One region of the Rhizobium sp. CECT 9324 genome, then DNA from elsewhere that is predicted to be linked to it. Evidence: predicted binding sites of a transcription regulator. Region 1 holds the regulator's gene; each other region holds the start of a gene.
What was found. The regulator PhoB, encoded in region 1, activates phosphate uptake and scavenging genes when phosphate is short. The targets are predictions, from matches to a motif close to TGTCATNNANCTGTCAT.
Positions count from the first base shown of each region.

Region 2: a site for PhoB is predicted at 1,279-1,295, ahead of LQ231_RS01460 (DUF2794 domain-containing protein). Genes of this name have one in related genera too.
Region 3: a site for PhoB is predicted at 1,374-1,390, ahead of LQ231_RS07090 (PhoX family phosphatase). Genes of this name have one in related genera too.
Region 4: a site for PhoB is predicted at 2,022-2,038, ahead of LQ231_RS14040 (LTA synthase family protein). Genes of this name have one in related genera too.

Region 1 covers NZ_CAKKMZ010000001.1:1,017,162-1,020,282, reverse strand. The annotation lists gene LQ231_RS04870 (aspartate aminotransferase family protein) at 1-119, opposite strand, end outside; gene LQ231_RS04865 (GcrA family cell cycle regulator) at 556-1,089, shown strand; gene phoB (phosphate regulon transcriptional regulator PhoB) at 1,173-1,856, opposite strand; gene phoU (phosphate signaling complex protein PhoU) at 1,884-2,597, opposite strand; gene pstB (phosphate ABC transporter ATP-binding protein PstB) at 2,644-3,121, opposite strand, start outside.
Region 2 covers NZ_CAKKMZ010000001.1:317,062-320,182, forward strand. The annotation lists gene LQ231_RS01450 (MFS transporter) at 1-79, shown strand, start outside; gene LQ231_RS01455 (GNAT family N-acetyltransferase) at 245-796, shown strand; gene LQ231_RS01460 (DUF2794 domain-containing protein) at 856-1,254, opposite strand; gene LQ231_RS01465 (LysR family transcriptional regulator) at 1,359-2,309, opposite strand; gene chvE (multiple monosaccharide ABC transporter substrate-binding protein) at 2,481-3,121, shown strand, end outside.
Region 3 covers NZ_CAKKMZ010000001.1:1,451,567-1,454,687, reverse strand. The annotation lists gene LQ231_RS07095 (acyl-CoA dehydrogenase) at 1-1,111, opposite strand, end outside; gene LQ231_RS07090 (PhoX family phosphatase) at 1,447-3,121, shown strand, end outside.
Region 4 covers NZ_CAKKMZ010000001.1:2,867,367-2,870,487, reverse strand. The annotation lists gene LQ231_RS14040 (LTA synthase family protein) at 35-1,975, opposite strand; gene LQ231_RS14035 (NAD+ synthase) at 2,166-3,121, shown strand, end outside.

The DNA.
Region 1 (3,121 bases):
CCGGCGGCAAAATCCAGGTAGCGTTCTCCGCTCTCGGTAACAAGCCAGACGCCCTCGCCTCGCTCGAAACGCAGTGGCGCCCGATTGTAGGTCTGATAAAGCGGCGTCGCTTTGGTCATGGCTATCATCATCCTTGATTGGCGGCGTTCAGCGGCGACAGAACAGCCGTGGGCAGGTCAAAAATTAAAAATGCCGCCTTGCGGCGGCGGGGGCACTATCGGCATTTAACCCAGCAATGTCAACGAAACTTACTGGAAAATGAGGGCTTCCGGGCATTTGCCGCGACCACCGGACGCCATGGCGCCGGGTCCATTTGTGAGTGTTGCAGACTTGACTCACTCGGGAAGCAAGTTGGGGAAAACCGGGAAATCGATTCCAGATGATTCTCCCGACTCTTGTCACAGAGTCACCCGACCAGTAGGTTAACATTCAATAAATTGAGCAATGCGGCGGAAATAGTCACCGACAGTAACGAGGCGGTTTTTGTTTCGAATTCGTTCGAAGCAACGGTGAGGGATTCTGCCATCACACACGCGAGCGGCGGAGAATTACAGCATGAACTGGACTGATGAACGCGTTGAGAGACTAAAGCGCCTGTGGGCCGAAGGCTTGAGCGCGAGCCAGATCGCAGCGCAACTAGGCGGCGTCAGCCGCAATGCGGTTATCGGCAAGGTACACCGGCTGAACCTGCCAGGTCGCGCCAAGGCCGGCGGAAGCACATCTGCAACCCGCGCCGCCAAGCGTCCGGCACCGGCAACGCAGCGTCCAGCGGCATTCCAGGGCCGCACCGCAACGACGACCCGCACGGTAACCCGCGCGGCTGGCGGCAACATGCTGAAAGAAGAGGTCGAAGTCGATATCTTCGAAGAAGTCGAAGTCTCGCGTCCGTCGAATGTCGTGGTGCCGATTTCGCGTCGCCTGGCCTTGACCGAACTGACCGAGCGCACATGCAAGTGGCCGATCGGCGATCCGATGAAGGACGATTTCCACTTCTGCGGTTGCGAAATCAACGATGCCTCACCGTATTGCGGCTACCATGCCAAGATGGCCTACCAGCCGGTGAGCGAGCGGCGTCGGGCGGCCCGCTAAGGGCCGACGGCAAACGCCAGATACAAAAAAAAACGGGCCGCTGGGCCCGTTTTTTTTATTGCGCGCTGTACCCTGCCGAGGGTTCAGACTTCCATGGAATAGCCCGCACCGCGGACGGTGCGGATGACATCCTGCATGTTGGAAAAGTTCAACGCCTTGCGCAAGCGCCCGACATGCACATCGACCGTGCGTTCGTCGACATAGATGTCATGGCCCCAGACGCCGTCGAGCAACTGCGAGCGTGAAAAAACCCGACTGGGCGAAGCCATGAGAAACTCGAGCAGCCGGAATTCCGTCGGCCCGAGGCGCACTTCGCGGCTCTTGCGATGGACACGGTGGGTCTCACGATCCAGTTCGATATCACCGCAACGCAGCACGCTCGACAGAACCTCGGGCTTAGCACGGCGCAACATCGCCTTCACACGCGCCATCAGTTCCGGCGTCGAGAACGGCTTGACGACATAATCGTCGGCACCAGTCGCCAGGCCCCGGACGCGCTCGCTCTCTTCGCCACGCGCCGTCAGCATGATGATCGGCAGCCGCTCGGTTTCCGGGCGCATGCGCAGGCGCCGGCACAATTCGATGCCTGAAACGCCCGGCAGCATCCAGTCGAGGATCAGCAGGTCCGGCACGCGCTCCTGGAGACGAAGCTCGGCTTCGTCACCACGCAGAATGGTCTCGACCTCGTAGCCTTCGGCTTCGAGATTGTAGCGGAGGAGGACGCTCAACGCCTCCTCATCCTCTACGACAGCTATTTTCGGCAGCATGGAAGGCAAAACCCCATTTGTGACGGCTTACTCGTTGATCGCGCCGACGGAGGACGTCAGGTCTTCCTTCGGACGCTCGCCCTCGGGCTGGGCACCGGTCGTCATGTAGTAGATTGTCTCGGCGATGTTGGTCGCGTGGTCACCGATACGCTCGATGTTCTTGGCGCAGAAGAGAAGATGCGTGCAGCTGGTAATGTTGCGCGGATCTTCCATCATGTAGGTCAAGAGCTCGCGGAACAGCGAGGTGTACATGGAGTCGATCTCTTCATCGCGGTCGCGGATCGATTTTGCCTTTTCCGCCGAACGGGTGGTGTAGACGTCGAGCACTTCCTTGAGCTGGGCAAGCGCCAGGTCGGAGAGATGTTCGATGCCGCGGGCGAGCTTGCGAGGGATGCCCGAGCTCTGAACCGCCATGACGCGCTTGCAATTGCTCTTGCCGAGATCGCCGACACGCTCGAGATCGCTGGCGATGCGCAGCGCGCCGATGATTTCGCGAAGGTCGGCGGCGACCGGCTGACGGCGGGCGATCATGACGATCGCCTTGTCGCCGATTTCGCGTTCGGTGGCATCCATGATCACGTCGTCGGAAATGACCTTCTGGGCGAGTGCGCCATCGGTATTGACCAGCGCACGGACGCTTTCGGCGACCATCTGTTCCGCCATGCCGCCCATCTCGGAGATGCGGCGCATCAAGTATTTCAGCTCGTCGTCAAAGGCCGACAAAATATGGGAAGAAGACATGTTTTAGCTTCCTGATAAGAGAAACGACTGCAAGGGGAACAGCGGATCAGCCGAAGCGACCCATGATGTAGTCCTGCGTGCGCTGATCGTCTGGATTGGTGAACATCTTGTCCGTATCGTTCTCTTCCACCAGATTGCCCAGGTGGAACATGGCCGTGCGCTGCGAGACGCGGGCAGCCTGCTGCATCGAGTGCGTGACGATGACGATGGTGAAGTTGGTCCGCAGTTCGTGGATGAGTTCTTCAACCTTGGCCGTCGCGATCGGATCGAGCGCCGAACAGGGCTCGTCCATCAGGATGACTTCGGGGCTGACCGCAACCGCACGGGCAATGCACAGGCGCTGCTGCTGACCGCCGGACAGGCCAGTACCTGGGCTGTCGAGACGATCCTTGACCTCGTTCCAGAGGCCGGCCTTCTGCAGGGCAGACGTCACCAGTTCGTCAAGATCAGCCTTGGAACGCGCCAGGCCGTGGATACGCGGGCCATAGGCAACGTTTTCATAGATCGACTTGGGGAACGGGTTC
Region 2 (3,121 bases), 700 kb from region 1:
GATCGTCATTGCCGGCATCACCTTGGTGATCGGCATGTTCTTCCTGAAGGAAACCAAGGACAACGATATCCACGCCTGATGGTGTGACCGTCTCCGCATCGACAGATGCTTCGATCACGAGGGACCCGGCTTCATTCGCCGGGTCCTTCCATTTTGCGGTCTGCGTCCTGTCACTGTGACAAGTGAGATCTTGCGACGCGTTTGATGCCATGGAAAAAGAAGCCAGACTAAAGGAGCTTCGTGCATGGATATCGACATCCGGGATGCGAACCTGGCCGATATTGCTGCGATTACCACCATCTATGGCGAAGCGGTAAATCACGGCGGCGCAAGCTATGAGCTCACCGCCCCGGACGCGGCCGAAATGAACCAGCGCTTCCAGGCAATCATCGACAAGGGCTATCCCTATATCGCGGCGGTGTCGCCAGATGCGACCGTGCTGGGCTATGCCTATGCATCGGCTTTCCGCACCAGACCCGCCTATCGTTGGCTCGTCGAGGATTCAATCTATCTCGCGCCGGAGGCGCGCGGCATGGGGATCGGCAAGGCCCTTCTCAATGAACTGGTCCTTCGCTGTACGTCGCTGGGGTTCCGCCAGATGGTCGGCGTCATTGGCGGCGCCAGTACCGCGTCGATTGCCGTGCACCTGAGTTGCGGCTTTGAACAGGTCGGCCGTCTGACCGCCACGGGCTTCAAGCATGGCAACTGGCTGGATACCGTTTTTATGCAACGCTCGCTGGGCGATGGAAATACCACCGCTCCCGATCTCAACGCTTACCCCGGCATCATCCCATAGCAAGATCTTCGAGAAGCCTTTCTAGGCGGGCCGCTCGGTTGGGCAAAGTGAGCGGGAACTCAATCGATCGATTTCAGACCCTTGTCGAACACTTTCAGAACCGCCTTCAGTTCATGGCCGCGCTTCAAAATGCGGCCATCGGCACCGATCACTGAAAATGCACCCTGCTTGGCAGCGAGCTTGGGATTCTTCTCGATCCGATAGAGCGGATATTCCCCGGACCTTTTGAACACCGAGAAGACCGCCTTGTCCCTCAGGTGATCGATCGCGTAGTCGCGCCAATCACCCTCGCCGACCATACGGCCATAGATCCAGAGGATGGCGTCGAGTTCGCGCCTGTGGAAGGTTACGGGCAGAGGGTCGAGTGCTTGACGATACGTCCCCAAATCCACGACGCTTGCGAGCCTTTGATCCGCGCCGTCGGTCTCCTGGCGCTGCCCTTCCGGCTGGTCGGTCATCAATGCTCCTCGAAGCTTTCATTCATGACGGATGCATGACAGTGTGCCTGACATGGACGAAATTGCAAGCTCTTCAGGCTTTGCGGAATATGGCCGATGCGCAGTCATAGGCCACGCATCTTCCCGCGAGCGCTGAATTCGCTGAGCAGCAGGTCGCGCAGGCGTGCCGCAATCGGCGACAGGCGCTTACCGGCCACGGTGATCAGGTGATAGGGCATGACCACGATCGGTACTTCCAGCTTCAGCGAACATAGGCCCGCGGCTGCCGTCTGGCGACAGAGCAGGTCGGAGACTTCGCGCGACATCGGCGCGATTGCATTGGACGCCGCCAGCATCGCGATCATGACCAGAAGCGAGGTCGTATTGACGATATTGGACGGGATAGGGGCACCTTGCTCGATAAAAACACCCTCGACAGCCTGACGCAAAGGCGTGCCCGGCGCTTGCATGACCCAGGGAAAATGCGCCATGTCGGCAATTGCCAGACGATCGACATTGACCAGCGGATGACTTTGGTGGACCACGAGCTCCACCTCTTCCATCATGCCGCCCTCGAGATTGAACTGCCGCGAATCGATGCCGCTGGGAATGCGCCCGAGGACAAAGTCGTACTGACCGGACAAAAGATCGCGGATCAGTTCGCCGCTCGAGGCCACGTCGACATAGAGATCCGCCGTCTCTGCTTCTCCCTTGAGGATCTGTATCGCCGGGACAACGTAGCCAACCGCACCCCCGGTCACGGCACCAACCCGAACCTTCCCAATCAGCCCGCGCTGGATGGCATCGATCTCACGCGCCGCCTCGCGCATCTCTTCAAGCACATTCTGGGCCCGGCGCGCGAGCGCGCTGCCGACCGCCGTTGGCTCCATGCCCTTTGGCGTGCGGGTGAAGATGGCAGAACCGACATCGCGTTCGATTTCGCTCAACATCCGCGATGCGGCAGGCTGCGTCAGCGCAAGTGCCTGCGCCGCCAGACTGAGCTGGCCGAGCTCTGTGATCGAGCGGATCAGGCTCAAATGTTTGGGCTGCAAACGATCAATACGTGTTTCAGACATAAACTACATATCAACCACGATATGCAGAAAGTCAAAATAATCATTTGATCGATATGTAGCACACGATAAGACTCGCGGCGGAGCTGGGGTCCGCTACGGTGGTCGCCCGTTCACGATTTCGGCGTGACCAGGAGGACTTGGTCCCGCATTGTATGACCAGGGAGGTTTACCGTGAAGAAATTAGGCACTCTGATTGCGTCTGTCGCAATCGGCATCGCATCTTTTGCACCTGTTGTTTTTGCACAGGACAAGGGCACCGTCGGCATTTCGATGCCTACCAAGACCTCGACCCGTTGGATTTCCGACGGCGAGACCATGGAAAAGCTGTTCAAGGAAGCCGGCTACACGGCAGACCTGCAGTTTGCTGACGACGATATCCCGAACCAGCTGGCTCAGATCGAAAACATGGTCACCAAGGGTGCCAAGGTTCTCGTCATCGGCGCCATCGACGGCACCACGCTGTCGGACATTCTCCAGAAGGCCGCTGATGCTGGCGTCAAGGTTATCGCCTATGACCGCCTGATCCGCGACTCCGGCAATGTCGACTATTACGCAACCTTCGACAACTTCCAGGTTGGCGTTCTGCAGGCTACTTCGCTCGTCGAAGGCCTGAAGCTTGACGCTGCAACCGAAGCCAAGAACGTTGAGCTGTTCGGCGGTTCGCCGGACGACAACAACGCCTTCTTCTTCTACGATGGCGCAATGTCGGTTCTGCAGCCGCTGATCGACTCCGGTAAGATCGTCGTGAAGTCCGGCCAGATGGGCATGGACCAGGTCGGTACCCTGCGTTGGGACGGCACCGTCGCCCAGGC
Region 3 (3,121 bases), 430 kb from region 1:
AGCAGATGGCACGCGCGCCTTGCGTCAAAGCCTTCATCGTCACCAGCATGCGGGCGACATCCGGGTGCTCGATGATCGGGCTCATGCCGCCGGTCTGGCCCTGCCCCGTCCAGCCAGGGGCTTTGCCTTGGGTGCGGTCCTTTGCATATTGAACCGCCTTCTGGGTGGCGGCCTCGCAGATGGCCACACCCTGCATACCGACCGCGAGACGCGCATTGTTCATCATCGTGAACATGCAATTCAGGCCCTTGTTCTCCTCGCCGATAAGATAGCCGATGGCACCCGGCTCATCGCCGAACTTGCCGTCGCCGTAGATCATCGTGCAGGTCGGCGAGCCGTGGATACCGAGCTTGTGCTCGAGCGAATGGCAATGGAGATCGTTGCGTGCGCCGAGCGAACCGTCGTCGTTGACGAGGAATTTCGGCACGAGAAAGAGCGAGATGCCGCGGGTGCCGGCAGGCGCATCGGGCAGGCGCGCGAGAACGAGATGGATGATGTTCTCGGTGATCTCGTGTTCGCCCCAGGTGATGAAGATCTTCTGGCCGAAGATGCGGTAGGTGCCATCATCACGACGCTCGGCGCGCGATTTCATCACACCGAGGTCGGAGCCGGCATGCGGCTCGGTCAGGTTCATGGTGCCGGTCCATTCGCCGGAGACCATTTTCGGCAGATAGGTCTGCTTGAGACTGTCGGCGCCGTGGACCGTAACCGCATCGACTGCGCCCATGGTCAGCGTGGGGCCGAGCGCAAAGGCCATCGAGCCGGAATTCCACATTTCCAGCGCTGCTACATTGAGCATATGCGGCAATGCCTGGCCGCCGAATTCTTCCGCAGCGGTCAGCGAATTCCAGCCGCCTTCGGCCCAGTGGCGATAAAGATCGGCCCAGCCGTCGGGAACGATGACCTTGCCGTCGACCATGCGGGCACCCTGGGTGTCGCCGATCTCGGCAAGCGGTGCGACTTCGTCAGACGCGAAGCGACCAGCCTCCGACAGAATGGCATCAACGAGATCGTCGCTCAGGTCGCCGAGCTTGCCCTCGTCAATTGCCTTGGCCAGACCGGCCACATGCTTCAAGGTGAACGCAATCTCCTCCACGGGCGCCTTGTACATGGCATTCTCCTCCACATCTCATGTGCAACTGCCCGCAATCATCCCCCACCCGGGATGTGCGAAGCTTCCCACTTTGGCTAATTGATTTTTACGTAAACGTCAAACTATTTGCATGAACGCAGCCCTTGAGCCGGCACCCGTCACGCCTCTTCGCGATCATCATTTGTGGCCGCATCTGTTGCCTAGGGCCTTGCAAACCATAGCATGAGCGCTGCGCCATCGGTGTTTCAGGCATGCGCGATGTAGCGGCGCGTCCCCCATTCGTCACATGTCTGTCATCGCCACTGACTAACCCAAATGCTGGAACCATTCCAATCCAACCTCGGAGGTCAACCATGAGCGACACGAACACGAACCATCTGTCCTGGGATGAATGGGACGAACTGCACAACCCGCCGCCGGCCGTGACCGATTTCGACCGCGTGGTCGAGCGCGCCGTCTCGCGCCGCGGCTTTCTCGGTGTACTCGCCATGGGTTCGGCTGCTGTTGCCATGGGCTCGGTGGGCAACCTGATGTCCTCGACATCCGCACAGGCCCAGGAAGCCGCATCGCGCTTCCCGTTCAAGCCGATCGCCATTGCCACCGACGCCACCGTGCATGTGCCGGAAGGCTATAGCTGGAAGCCGCTCGCCAAGTGGGGCCAGCCGCTGTTTTCCAATGTCGCCGATATCGATCCGGTCAACGGCGTTTCGCTGGAAGCCTCCGACAAGGTGTTCGGCGAGAATACCGACGGCATGGAGAGCTTCGTCGTCGGCACCCATCAGGTGATCGCCGTCAACCACGAATATGTGAACAACGAGACCAACCTGCCCAACAACGAAAAGGGCATGCCGAAAAGTCTCGACGACGTGAAGATCCTGCAGAACATGCAGGGCGTGACCGTGATGGAAGTGGCTGAAGGTTCCGACGGCTGGCAGATCGTCCTCGACAGCCCGTTCAACCGCCGCATCCATCACAACACACCGATGAAGCTCTCCGGTCCGGCTGTCGGCTCGGACCTCGTCAAGACGGCTGCCGATCCGAACGGTGTCGACTGTCTCGGGACCTTCAACAACTGCGGCGCCGGCAAGACGCCCTGGGGCACGTATCTCACCTGCGAAGAAAACTTCAACGGTTACTTCGGCTCGACCGTCGCCGACTTCAAAATGCCTGACGATTACAAGCGTTACGGCATCGTTGCCGAGACGCGCTACGGCTACGAACTCTTCGACGAGCGTTTCGACGTGTCGAAAAATCCGAACGAACCGCGCCGCGCCGGTTATGTCGTCGAGATCGATCCGACGGATGCATCCTCGACCCCGATCAAGCGCACCGCGCTTGGCCGTATCAAGCATGAAAACGCCGCCGTGGTGATTGCCCGCGACGGCCGTGTAGTCGTCTATATGGGCGACGACGAGCGTGGCGAGTTCCTCTACAAGTTCGTCTCCGCCGGCATCTATGTCCCGGGCGGCGACACATCGACGCTGCTCGACGAAGGCACGCTCTTTGTCGCGAAATTCTCCGACGAAGGCACCGGCGAATGGCTGGCGCTGACGCCGGAGACCACCGGCATGAAGGCAGACGAGATCGCCGTCTTTACCCGCCAGGCCGCCTCCAAGGTCGGTGCGACCACGATGGACCGTCCAGAATGGGTCGCGGTCAACCCGGTCGCCATCGAAGCCTATTGCGCGCTGACCAACAACAGCCATCGCGGCGTCCTGAAGGACGGCAAGATGCGCACCAATGCTGGTGGCGACGTGATGGAAATCAGTGCCGTCAACCCGCGCGAAAGCAACGAGTTCGGCCAGATCGTACGCTGGTATCCGGAAAACGACGACCACGCAGACGGCAAGTTCAAGTGGGACCTGTTCGTCATGGCCGGCAATCCGGACGTGCACAAGGGCGATGCCTATGCAGGTTCGTCGAACATCAATTCCGGCAACATGTTCAACTCGCCGGACGGCATGATGTTCGATTCGACCGGACTGCTGTGGATCCAGACGGATGGCGAGGATTCGAACGAAGGCGATT
Region 4 (3,121 bases), 1.9 Mb from region 1:
ATAGGTGACTTGGGAGGTGACAAGTATCGCCTGCTCACGTCACCGGCTGTAGTCTTTCGGCTTGTTCGGGGAAGAACCGTTCAGTTCCAAAGCCTTCACCAAACATCATATCATGTTGAAGCAAGCGATAGTCACGGATGGTGGGATCAATGCGGCCGGAAACGGACCAATCTGGCTGAGCTCGGTTGTTGCGCTCGATCAACTGGTGGCGGTCGATCACAGTATAACGTTCCTGCACACGGCCGAGCATGCCCGTATAGAACGGATGTCGATATCCGCTCATCCGGACGATGAAATGCGGCAGTTGCGAGGGGCTGACCGAGCCGAGGTTCTTCTGCATGCCGCGCTTGGAGGACCACACAACCAGTGGTGTTTCATGCTCGCGTTTCATCGTCGCAACGGAGGCTTTGCGGGTCGCGACCTGATCGGCCATGTAGCCGCTCTCGGTATAGACCGTGCCGAGCGGCGGCAGGTGGTCGCCAAAAAGCACGATGATGGTTTCCCGCCGGCGCTTCTTGGCCCAGTCCATCAGCATCTTAAGGCTCTGGTCTGCTTCCTTGACGCCCTGCGTATAGGTGGCCAATGCACTCGCGCTCCCGTCGGACAAGGTCGGGGCGTCAACCTCGATCGAGTTCTTCTTGTAGCGATTGCTCTCGTAGGGACCATGGCCCTGCAGCGTAACGGCAAAGAAGAAAAACGGCTTTGCGGTATTGTCGGCCTGACTGATGATATGGCGCGTCAGCGCATCGTCGGACGCAAAGATGCCGCGCTTTTCCATCGCAGGCATGTTTTCCTCGGATTGGAAGCTTTGGAAGCCGAGTGCCTGATAGACGTTCTGGCGGTTCCAGAACCAACTCTGGAACGGGTGGAACGCCTTTGTGACGTAACCCTTCGATTCGAAGAATGTGGCAAGCGACGGCAACGGGCGGCGGATATATTGCTGATAGGGAATGCTGCCGTAGGGCAGGAACGCGTTGCTGAACCCTGTCAGGGCCTCGAATTCAACATTGGCGGTCATGCCGCCGAATTCCGGCGAGAATACATTGCCAGACTGGTTGGCACGCATGGTCGGCATCGGATCGCCGGAATAGCGGATGCTGGACATGCGCGTCGGATCCCAGAGCGATTCGCTCATGATCATGATGACATCGGCCTGACGTCCCGAAAAGAACGTCGCGGGCAGGCGGTCGGTCGGAATGTCTGAGACCGCGAGATTGTTGTAGCCGTCCGGCGCACCGACATTGGCCATCGGGACATTAAAAGCGAAGGCAAGCAGGAAGCCATTGTGACGATAGTTTTCCTTCTGGTCCCACATCATCGGCACGATATTCAGCCGATCGCGGACATAGGAAAATGCCATCGGATCCATCAGCGTGACAAAACCGGCGAGGATCGGGGCTGCGACCAACGTGCGACCAATGCGGACCACGGGAAGGATGCGCGGGAAAAGTCGGCGGCTGACGAAGATCAAGTAGCCAAGTGCACCAAGGATAGCCAAAGCCAATAGCGCCATGCCCGCCGCCGCAAGCGGACGGGCAGCAACCATGACAGGCAGAAGTTCCACGATCTGGCGACCGAACAGCAGGTCGCTCGGAAACAGCGGATCTGACAGGAACAGTTGTTTCTGTCCGGACAAGAAGGCGGGCAGGAGCGACAGCGGTACGATCAGCAACGCCGACTGATAGGCACGCCCGACGATGGCATCGCCAAACAGCATCATCAAAAAAAGCATGCCTGCTGCAATCATGCCCGGGCGAGCGGGCGACAGCATGTAGTCGGCGATATCGTTCAGGCTTCCGCGCGCCAGCCATTCGCTGAGAACAATGGTGACGATCGCCAGCAATGCTGTGTTGATCAGCGGGAAAACGATGCGTCCGGCACGCCCGGTGGCACGCGCTTCATCTCGGCGGGGTGTGGTGCCGACAGCTGCTGCCAAAAGGCTGGAATTTACCGATTTCGCACGCGTATCAGCCACAGAGTTCTCCGCGAGAAAAGCCAATTTCATCAAAGGTTCGCATAGCTGTCACATATTCGTCATGAACGCTACATGAACTGTGCCAAAGGCCCGATTGTTCCCCGTTTTTGATCGATGGTTGGGTGGCGACCGCACGCTTGGTTGGCAGACGCCGTTGCGATCCGTCAATCGAGCGGTTAAACCGTTGATCATGAGCGAAACATTGCAAAAAACAGATGTCCTGCGCATTGCCATTGCGCAACTCAATCCAACGGTTGGCGACGTCGTCGGCAATCTGGCGAAGGCGCGCGCTGCGCGGTCGGAAGCTGCAATTCAGGGCGCTGATCTGCTTCTTCTGACGGAGCTGTTCATTTCCGGCTACCCGCCTGAGGATCTCGTGCTGAAGCCAGCGTTTCTCAGCGCGTGCCTGTCTGCCGTCGAGCAACTGGCGGCAGAAACTGCCGACGGCGGCCCTGGTGTGATCATCGGGTTCCCGCGTCAGAGCGAGAAGGGACGGCATAATTCGGTGGCCATTCTTGATGGCGGCAAGATCCTTTCGTTTCGCGACAAGATCGATCTGCCGAACTACGGCGAATTCGACGAGAAGCGCGTCTTTGTCGAAGGCGAGATGCCCGGACCGGTCAACTTTCGCGGCGTGCGCATCGGCGTGCCGATCTGCGAGGAAATCTGGAACGATGCCGGCGTCTGCGAGACGTTGGCCGAAACCGGGGCCGAGATCCTCTTGGTGCCAAACGGTTCTCCTTTTTATCGTGGCAAGGTCGATGTGCGTCATCAGGTGGCCCTGCGCCAGGTGATCGAGACCTGCCTGCCGCTCATCTTTGCCAACCAGTTGGGTGGCCAGGACGAACTTGTGTTCGACGGTGCAAGCTTTGCCTTCAATGGTGACAAATCGCTGGCGTTTCAGATGAGCCAGTTCGAGGAGACATTGTCTGTCACGACCTGGAAGCGGACCGAAAGTGGCTGGCGCTGTGATGAAGGGCCGATGTCCCGCATTCCGGAGAAGGAGGAGGCAGACTACCGCGCCTGCGTTCTCGGTTTCCGCGACTACGTCAACAAGAACGGCTTCAAAAGCGTGGTGCTCGGCCTTTCAGGCGGGATCGATTCGGCCATTTGCGCGGCAATTGCTGTCGATGCTCTGGGGGAGGA